3 regions of the Thalassospira sp. ABL2_045 genome follow, and region 2 is predicted to be linked to each of the others. Evidence: predicted binding sites of a transcription regulator. Region 2 holds the regulator's gene; each other region holds the start of a gene.

Region 1 (3,282 bases), on a different contig from region 2:
CAAGGTCATTACATCCTATGACAAGATCCATATGTTTGATGTCGATCTTGCCAATGGCGAAAGCTACCGCGAAAGCAAGACCTTCCGACCCGGCGATAGCGCCCGCCTGGCCGAGACCGAATTTGGCAAGGTCGGGGTGTCGATTTGCTATGACGTGCGTTTCCCGCATCTGTTTCGCGATTACGCCAAGGCCGGTGCGCAGATGCTCAGCATCCCGGCTGCCTTTACCCGCACAACCGGGCAGGCGCATTGGCATACGCTTTTGAAAGCGCGCGCGATTGAAAATGGTTGTTTTGTGATTGCGGCTGCCCAGTGCGGTGATCATCCCGGCGATCGCCAGACCTTTGGCCATTCGCTGATCATTGATCCGTGGGGGCAGGTTCTGGCCGATGGTGGCACCGATCCGGGTTTTGTTACCGCCGAGATTGATCTCGCGCGTGTTGATGAAATCCGCCGGATGGTGCCATCTCTTGGCAATGATCGGGAATATAAACCCTGCTAAACCGGTTTAGTCGAAGTGGTCAGGCGTAACTGACCACTTCGAATTCGATGTCATTTTCATCCCGGAAATAGAACCGGCGGCCGGGCTCGTAATCGGCATGGTTAAAGGTCTTGATGCCGTCCGTCTTGATGCGTTCCTCGGTCGCGTCCAAATCCTCAACGACAATGCCGAGATGGTTCAGCCCGCCAATCGTGGCATAGGAATTTTCCTGCCCGTTCTTGGGCGTGCCAAGGGCATAAATTGCGACATAGCTGTCATCATTGCCGACATGATAGGTCAGCCCGTCATGAATGGCCGGGCCCTGCCAGCGGATATGCCAGCCAAACCATTTGCAAAGGTTGGCAGCGGTTTTGACCGGATCTGCGACCGTGAAATTCACATGTTCGAGAAATGCAGCACTCATGGCGTTTCCTTGTTCTTGTGGATTTGTCTCTAGTTTCCCTTCGTCGTAATTCCTCAACAATGGTTAAGGTCAAGGGCCAATTCCCTTTGCTTCATATAGGAAGCATGATGGTGTTTGTCGCATCCTCACGCGTGCTCACGAAACAGTGTCGCAACGTCATTTCGCTTTTTGAGCTTGTCCGGGCACAGTTGGGGCATCAGGGATTTTCAACCGGAGAACCAAGGATGATGTTCAAGCAGTTTTTAATCGGATCAGCGGTTTTGTTCGGCCTTTCGGGTGCTGCGATTGCTGGCGAGCAATATGTTGATGAAACCGGCTATGCCATCAGCGGATATGATGCGGTCGCCTATTTCAGTCTGGCGCAAAAGGATGTCGGCATGACCCAACCCCACGCCGTTCCGGGCCGCGCAGATATCACAGCAGACTATAACGGCGCGACCTGGGCATTCGCGTCCGAGGAAAACCGCGACATGTTTCTGGCCGACCCGGCCAAATATGCACCGGCCTATGACGGGCACTGCGCATACGGCATCGCCAAGGGCGGTAAGGTGCCTGCCAACCCGAACCTTTGGCGGATTGTCGATGGGCAGCTTTATCTGAACATCACGCCAGCCGTGGTCGGCTTCTGGAATGAAGATATCGACGGATTTATCGATACCGCCGAAGGCAACTGGACGGGACTCGAAGCCAAGTCGGCATCAGATAAGAGCTGGATGGCGATTAACGATAATGACGGCACCTATGACATGGCAGCCCCGCTCAAATAAGACATTCTGCGCCCCAACGAAGCACCCCGGTCAGGTTAACCTGCCGGGGTGTTTGCGTGTCGGGGGTATCTTGCGTTGACGATCAGGTTTTCCCTGCGTCACAGCCACTTATGTTCATTTGAACATCAACTGTCATCAAACCGTCTTTGGACTTTTCCACCTGCGCGAGAAAACTATTCCCCGCTGTCATTACCTGCTTTCCGTAGGGGGGAATGCAGTTGGGCTGCAGGGGCAAATGGGCTTGTCGCTGCATATGCATTGAAATGGAGAAGTTCTCATGAAGCCGTCAATTCTCGCGCTGGCTGCAACCATGGTTGCAACGGCCGCGACTGCGCAGGAAATTCCGCAGGCAAATAACGAGTGGTTCACCGCTGCTCAGGATCGTATCCAGCAGGAAATCGCCAAACAGCCGATTACCAACCGCGCCAAAAACGTCATCATTCTGATCGCCGATGGTAACGGTGTTGGCACCAACTATGCGACCCGCCTTTTCGCAGGCCAGCAGGCCGGTGGTTATGGTGACGAGTTCGTTGGACCGCACGAAACATTCCCGTATCTGGCACTGGTGAAAACCTACAACACCAACGCGCAGACCCCGGACAGTGCCGGTACCGGTACCGCCATGATGTCTGGTGTTAAAACCAAGGCCGGTGTTCTTGGTGTGAATGCCAATGTTGTCCGTGGCGATTGCTCGACCGTTGCCGGTAACGAGCTGGCCTCGATTTCCGATATCCTGGCTGCCAAAGGCAAGTCGGTTGGTATCATTTCGACCGCACGTATCACCCACGCCACCCCGGCATCGGCTTACTCCAACTCGGCTGACCGTAACTGGGAAGGCAGCGTTCCGGAAGGCTGCACCCAGCAGACCGACATTGCACAGCAGCTGGTTGCCAAAATGAAAGACGGCACCGTTGACCTGGCAATGGGTGGCGGTCGTCGTTTCTTCGTTTCTGAAGAAGCACAGACCGACGAAGGTGGCAAAGGCCGCCGTAAAGATGGCAAGGACCTGATTGCCGAGCTGAAAGACGCTGGCGTTCAGTATGCCTGGAACGATGAGACCGCAGGCAAACTGGAACTGTCGGGCAAGCCGATCCTTGGTCTGTTTGAAGACAGCCACATGAAATACGAAGCCGACCGTGCGGATGAGCCGTCGCTGGCACAGATGACCGAAATGGCCATCAAGTCGCTGTCAAACAACCAGAACGGTTTCTTCCTGCAGGTTGAAGCCGGTCGTGTCGACCACGCAAACCATGCCGGTAACCTTGCACGTACCGTTCGTGACGGCGTTGCCTTCCAGGAAGCCATCGCGATTGCCGATGAGCTGACCAACGATGAAGACACCCTGATCGTTGTGACCGCCGACCACGAACATGCGATTGCCTTTAACGGCTATTGCGGCCGTGGTTCCGATATCCTTGGCCTTTGCATGGATATCAGCAACGACAAGACCGAAAACACCGGTGAACCGCTTCTGGCCGACGATGGCAAGCCTTACACCGTTGCAGGTTACCTGAACGGTGCCGGTTCGGTTCTGACCAAACAGGCGGATGGCAACTATTACGGTGGTCGTCCGGAAGTAACCCAGGAACAGGCTGTTGATCTGGAATATC
Region 2 (3,282 bases):
CCCTTACCGAAGTTTCCGGTCTTTCGATGGCGCTGGGGGCCTTCATTGCCGGTGTGATGCTGGCCGAAACCGAATTCCGCCATCAGATCGAAGCCGATATCTCGCCGTTCCGCGGGGTCTTCCTGTCGCTGTTCTTCATGTCGGTGGGCATGTCGGTCAACGCTGACGTGGTTTATAACCAGTTCGGCACCATCGTCATGTGGCTTGTCTTGTTGCTCGCCATCAAGACGGCGGTTCTGTTCGGACTGGCGCGCGCCATGCGGTTTGAAACCGGTCTGGCGATCCGGGTGGCTATGAGCCTGGCGGCGGGCGGTGAATTTGCCTTTGTGATGTTTGCCCTGGCGGCCCAGAACGGGGCGGTGCCGCTTGATATTGCGGCGATGCTGATCCCGGTGGTGGCGATTTCCATGGCCCTGACCCCGACCCTGATCAGTCTTGGTCACAAGATCGAGGAAAAGCTCCATCCCAAGGAAGAAGACCAGCTTGGCAAGATCGCCGAAGAGTCCGAGGGCATTCAGCAGCATGTTCTGGTGATCGGCAGCGGGCGCGTTGGCCGGGTTCTGGCGCGGTTGCTTAAAACCCGGAACATCCCGTTCCTGGTGCTTGATAGTGACGCCCAGCAGGTTTCGCGTGGCCGGGCCGAAGGCCTGCCGGTTTATTTCGCAGACGGATCAAGACCGGAAACTTTCCGGGCGGCACACACTGACGAAGCAAAAATTGCGGTTGTTGCCATGGGGAACCCGCATGCGACCGAGAAGACGGTTGCGCTTTTAAGGCAGCATTATCCGCATCTGAAGATTTTTGCCCGTGCGCAGGACATCACCCATATCGGGCCACTGTCCCGCCATGGCGCAGATGCCGCCATCCCGGAAGTGCTTGAAACCGGCTTGCGGTTATCGGATCACGTTCTGGCCGCCTGCGAGGTGCCGCAAGAAGATATCGATGCGGAAATCGCCAAGTTCCGTCGGGCCGATATGCTTTTGATGAACGAACTGGCGCCGCGCACACAGCGCAAACAGGGAAGTTCCGAGGAAGCCGACAAACCGGCCGAGGACACCCCATAAAGCCAACGCCAACTCGTTACGCGATTAAAACAAAAACCCCCGTTGCACACTGCAACGGGGGTTTTTCATTGGATCACGGATCAAAAACCAGCTTAGGCAGCCGTTTCGGAATCCAGCGCATAGCCCGCCGCACGGACGGTGCGGATGATATCGCGGGTGCCTTTGACGTCATTGAGTGCCTTGCGCAGGCGACGGATATGAACGTCAACGGTGCGGGTTTCGACATAGATGTTCGGGCCCCAGACCGCATTCAGCAGCTGTTCGCGCGAGAAAACACGTCCCGGATGCTCAAGGAAATAGCGCAGCAGACGGAATTCCGTCGGGCCAAGATGGATCGCCTTGCCATTGCGGCTGACACGGTGGGCGGCGAGATCCATTTCGATGTCGGAATAGATCAACTGCCCCTGTGGTTGCGCCGGACCGGACCGGCGCAGAAGCGCGCGGATACGAGCCAGCAGCTCGCCAATGGCAAACGGCTTGGTGACATAGTCATCCGCGCCGGTATCAAGGCCACGGATACGGTCGCCTTCTTCGCCGCGCGCGGTGACCATGATCACCGGCAGGTCGCGGCTTTCGGGCTTGCGACGGATCTGGCGGCAGACCTCGATCCCCGACATGACGGGCAACATCCAGTCGAGCAAAACCAGATCGACATGGGTTTCTGCCATGATTTTCAACGCTTCGTCACCGTCTCCGGCTTCGACGACCTGCATCCCCTCGCGTTCGAGGTTGTAGCGCAACATGGTTACGATTGCAGCTTCGTCCTCGACGATAAGAACCGTTGGGTCCATCTTTTATGCTCCAGTGTCACTCATTCGGTTCGACAACAGCGAAGTTCGCTGCGTCGTTTTTTGGCCGGTCAACACCCGGCAGGTCCTCGCCCTTGATCCGGTAATAGATCGTTTCGGCGATGTTGGTGGCGTGGTCGCCAATACGTTCGATATTCTTGGCGATGAACAATAGATGGGTCGACGCGGTGATGTTGCGCGGGTCTTCCATCATGTAGGTCAGCAATTCGCGGAACAGCGAATTGTACATGTCGTCCACTTCCTGATCGCGTTCCCAAACACGGTGGGCCTTGTCGGCATCGCCTTCGATATAGGCGTCCAGGACATCCTTAATGATTTCCTGGGCCAGCTTGGCCATGTTCGGGATCGCCTGAACCGGGCGGATCGGCGGGATCTGGTTCAGGACCTGGGCGCGTTTGGCGATGTTTTTGGCCAAATCGCCGATACGTTCGAGATCATTCGACAGCTTGAGCGCGGTCACGACCTGACGCAGGTCATCTGCCATCGGCTGACGCAGGGCGAGCAGACGAACAGCAAAGTCCTGAACTTCCTGTTCGAGAACGTCGATGCGCTGATCGGACAGGATGACTTTTTCGGCCAGCTCGGAATCGCGTTTGACGATCGAGCGGATCGACGAAATAAGCTGGCTTTCGGCAAGCCCGCCCATTTGCGAGATGATGTTGTTCAGACGGGTGAGTTCCTCGTCGAACGAACTTACGATATGGGTATGATCTTCAGCCATTTATGCGTACTCCTGGCTCACTTAACCGAAGCGGCCGGTAATGTAACCCTTGGTGCGCTCGTCCTTCGGGTTGGTAAAGATTTGATCGGTTTCGCCGACTTCGACCAGCTTGCCCAGGTGGAAGAACGCGGTGCGCTGTGACACACGGGCTGCCTGCTGCATGGAGTGGGTCACAATCACGATCGTGTAGTTCGAGCGCAACTCGTCAATCAGTTCCTCGACCTTGGCGGTCGCGATCGGATCAAGCGCCGAGCACGGCTCATCCATCAGGATGACTTCCGGGCTGACGGCGACCGCACGTGCGATGCACAGGCGCTGCTGCTGACCACCGGAAAGACCGGTTGCCGGCGACTGCAGGCGATCTTTGACTTCTTTCAGAAGGCCGGCACGTTCGAGCGAGGTCATGACGATTTCGTCAAGCTCGTCACGCGAATTGACCAGACCATGAATACGCGGGCCATAGGCCACGTTGTCATAGATCGATTTCGGGAACGGGTTCGGTTTCTGGAACACCATGCCGATGCGCGCGCGCAGCTGAACCACGTCGATGCGCTTGTCATAGATATCGCGGCCATCAAGGGTGACTTCGCCCTTGATGGTGACACCGTCAATGGTGTCATTCATTCGGTTCAGGCAGCGCAGGAAGGTGGATTTACCACAGCCCGACGGGCCAATCAGCGAGGTAACC
Region 3 (3,282 bases), on a different contig from region 2:
AAGGGGCACCATTTGGTGCCCCTTTTTGTTGTGTCAGACGTTGTGAAGTGTTGGTAAGGCTTACGGCGTGCCGGGCGCAAATTCGATCACTGCATTTCCGTCCGTGTCCTTTAGAACAAGGTGGCCATCCATCACATTCCAGCTGTCAACAAGAACGAAGGCGCCGCTCAGCGCATTTTCGATCTTCATGGCTTCTTCTGCGATACACATCTTGCGCGTCATGGCCAGCTGCGCGATGCCAAGTGACGATCCGGCTTGTGTGTAGCCCCCGGAATACTGATTGCACCCGGCATTGCCCGATACCATGCCGTCGTCTGAAAATGTTGCCGTCGCCAAGACCGGTGGTGTTGGTGACAAGGGGCCGCTTGGGTCTTTCACAGTCACCAGGTGCCATTCCTGATCCGTGACAGTCGACCAGTCAGTTGTCATGCCACCATTTGATGTCACACTGCAGGCCGCAAGCGACATCAAGGCGGTGACGGCCAACGGGGAGATGATCCTGTGTTTTACACGATGCATGTCTGAATGCCTGTGTTGCTTGCCCGGTCATGTGCGGCTTTGATGCCGATGGTTGCGGGCAATAGTATCATATTTTCAATGGGCTTTGCTTCAGACTGTTGCGGCGTTTGGATGAAAACGCCTTTGCGAATGGGGCTGGCTTGCGACTATGCTGTAAGGCCCACGGGCGCATGATCCTTGCGCCATTATTTCCGCTTACAAAATCTAAGGTCCGCCCCCGATGAAGATTTCGCTCGAAGATGCCCACACGCTTGTGCGTGATACCCTGATGCGTTGTAACGTAACCGCGGAAAACGCCACCTCGGTCGCAAAGGCACTGGTGGCGGCAGAAGCATCCGGACAAGGCGGGCACGGATTTCGTCGGGTGCCGGCCTATTCGGCACAGGCAAAGGTCGGCAAAGTCGATGGCACGGTCGGTCCAGTGTTTGAAAAGCCCGTGCCCGGCGTTTTGCGGATTGATGCGCAGCATGGTTTTGCCTATCCCGCACTTGATCTGATGATGGATCATTTGCCCGATATGGCGCGTAGCCAGGGGATTGCGATTGCGTCGATCCACAGATCACATCATGCGGGGGTCATGGGGCTGACCGTTGAGCGACTGGCAGAGCAGGGCCTGGCGGCGATGATGTTTGCCAATGCCCCGGCGGCGATGGCCGCGTGGGGTGGGCGTCGTCCGATGTTTGGCACCAACCCGATTGCCTTTGGGGGGCCGGTCGGGGATGCCGGTGATCCGATCATTATTGATCTTGCCCTTTCAAGAGTCGCGCGCGGCAAGATCATGGCGGCCAAGCAAAAGGGTGCGGAAATTCCTGATGACTGGGCACTTGATGTGGATGGGAATCCGACCACCGATGCTCAGAAGGCGCTTGATGGCACGATGATCCCCGCCGGTGGGGTAAAGGGCGCAGCCCTTGCAATGATGGTTGAGCTTCTGGCCGCTGGTCTGACCGGTGCGCAATTTGGCCATCAGTCTTCGTCGCTTTTCGATGACAAAGGTGCACCGCCTGCACTTGGCCAGCTGATCATTGCGATTGATCCCAAGGCAACTGGTGGTGTCGATGTGATGGATCATCTTGCCTATATCGCCAACGAGATCGCCGCCGAAGAAGGCGTTCGCCTGCCGGGGCGTCGCGGCAAGCAGGCGCGTGCAGCAGCCAAAACGGATGGGCTTGATATCGAAGACGACGTGCTCGACGTTATCAACCAGATAAAATAAAAGCCGTCCGGATTGTTGAAAAAATCGACCTTTCAGGTTTGGTTATCCGGTCTGTTACTGTGTGCTGAGTTCAAAAAATGACATTCATCACACAAATAGGTCGATAAAAATCAAATATGTTACAAATTTATTCTCTGTTTCATTTCTGAATATTTCTATGAATACTTGATGTATAGACAAGTTTGATTGTTGTCGGGGTGATATCCCCGCCGTAATCATCGAACTGTAACATCAGTGTCACCGTAGAGTCGCGGTTTGTGCGTAGCTTCTTGGTCCAGCGAAACACTTTCAGGCGACTCTTTGATGCTGGTTGTAGATATCTCTGGACTGAACAAAAGCTTTACCCGTGACAAGCGCGCGCTTAGCGACGTCAAGCTGCAGGTGCGCGAAGGCGAGATGGTCGCCCTGATCGGCGCATCGGGGTCAGGCAAGTCCACTTTGATCCGTCATATTGCCGGTTTGCTGCGCGGAGATCGCGACGGCGGCAAGATCGCTGTGTTTGGCGAAACCATTCAGGAAAATGGCAAGATTTCACGCGGTGCACGCAAGGTGCGCTCCGATATCGGTGTTGTTTTCCAGCAATTCAACCTGGTCAGCCGTCTTTCGGTTCTGACCAACGTGTTGATGGGGCTTCTTGGTCGTGTTCCGGCATGGCGCGGATCGCTTGGCCTGTTTACCAAGGCCGAAAAGATGCGGGCCATGGGTGCCCTTTCGCGTGTCGGTATTGATGCGCATGCCTCCAAAAAGGCACGTAATCTTTCGGGTGGTCAGCAGCAGCGCGCAGCGATTGCCCGCACCATCACCCAAGGGGCGCGGCTTATTCTGGCGGACGAGCCGATTGCATCGCTTGATCCGGCATCTTCGCGCAAGGTGATGAACACGCTTGATCGTGTGAACCGCGAAGACAATGTCACCGTGATCGTATCGCTTCATCAGGTTGATTACGCCAAGGACTACTGCAAACGCACCATCGCCATGCGCGATGGTGAAGTCGTTTTTGACGGACCTTCAAGCGAACTGACGCCGCAATTCCTGCAGGAATTGTACGGCGAACATTCTTCCGAACTTTTTGCAGATGGCGCGATGGAGGTTGCTGAACCTGCTGTGTCACACGTTGCAGAAAAGGACCTGGCTGTCGCAACAAGCTAGCCGGGCCAGTTGTCATGACTGCCTTATCTTCTCGAAACACGTCCAAATCTATTTTGACAGGGGACTTCTTATGAACGTTAAGACAATTGCATCCGCAGCATTTGCAGCCACGATGCTGGCTTCTTTTGTTGCCAAAGCCGATGTTGAGTACAAGCCGCTCGAACAGGATCCAGAAAAGCTGGTGTTCGGTTTCATCTCGACTGAGTCGAGCTCGAACCTCAAAGCCCAGTGGCAGCCGATGATTGATGACATGGAAGAAGCACTCGGTATGGAAATCGAGGCATTCTTCGCCCCCGATTATGCAGGCATCATCGAAGGCATGCGTTTTGGCAAGGTTCATGTGGGCTGGTTCGGTAACAAGTCCGCAATGGAAGCCGTTGACCGCGCCGGTGGCGAAG

Evidence for each region. The regulator PhoB, encoded in region 2, activates phosphate uptake and scavenging genes when phosphate is short. The targets are predictions, from matches to a motif close to TNTCATAAAACTGTCA.
Region 1: a site for PhoB is predicted at 1,803-1,818, ahead of ACXAIA_RS18360 (alkaline phosphatase). Genes of this name have one in related genera too.
Region 3: a site for PhoB is predicted at 1,949-1,964, ahead of phnC (phosphonate ABC transporter ATP-binding protein). Genes of this name have one in related genera too.

What each region holds. Positions count from the first base shown of each region.
Region 1 is NZ_JBSWYV010000016.1:65,492-68,773, reverse strand. Features, by position in the region: gene ACXAIA_RS18375 (carbon-nitrogen hydrolase family protein) at 1-502, shown strand, start outside; gene ACXAIA_RS18370 (VOC family protein) at 522-905, opposite strand; gene ACXAIA_RS18365 (YHS domain-containing (seleno)protein) at 1,130-1,672, shown strand; gene ACXAIA_RS18360 (alkaline phosphatase) at 1,950-3,282, shown strand, end outside.
Region 2 is NZ_JBSWYV010000001.1:804,486-807,767, reverse strand. Features, by position in the region: gene ACXAIA_RS03655 (cation:proton antiporter domain-containing protein) at 1-1,064, shown strand, start outside; gene phoB (phosphate regulon transcriptional regulator PhoB) at 1,157-1,855, opposite strand; gene phoU (phosphate signaling complex protein PhoU) at 1,872-2,594, opposite strand; gene pstB (phosphate ABC transporter ATP-binding protein PstB) at 2,616-3,282, opposite strand, start outside.
Region 3 is NZ_JBSWYV010000006.1:208,835-212,116, reverse strand. Features, by position in the region: gene ACXAIA_RS11265 (META domain-containing protein) at 61-486, opposite strand; gene ACXAIA_RS11260 (Ldh family oxidoreductase) at 740-1,735, shown strand; gene phnC (phosphonate ABC transporter ATP-binding protein) at 2,039-2,884, shown strand; gene phnD (phosphonate ABC transporter substrate-binding protein) at 2,955-3,282, shown strand, end outside.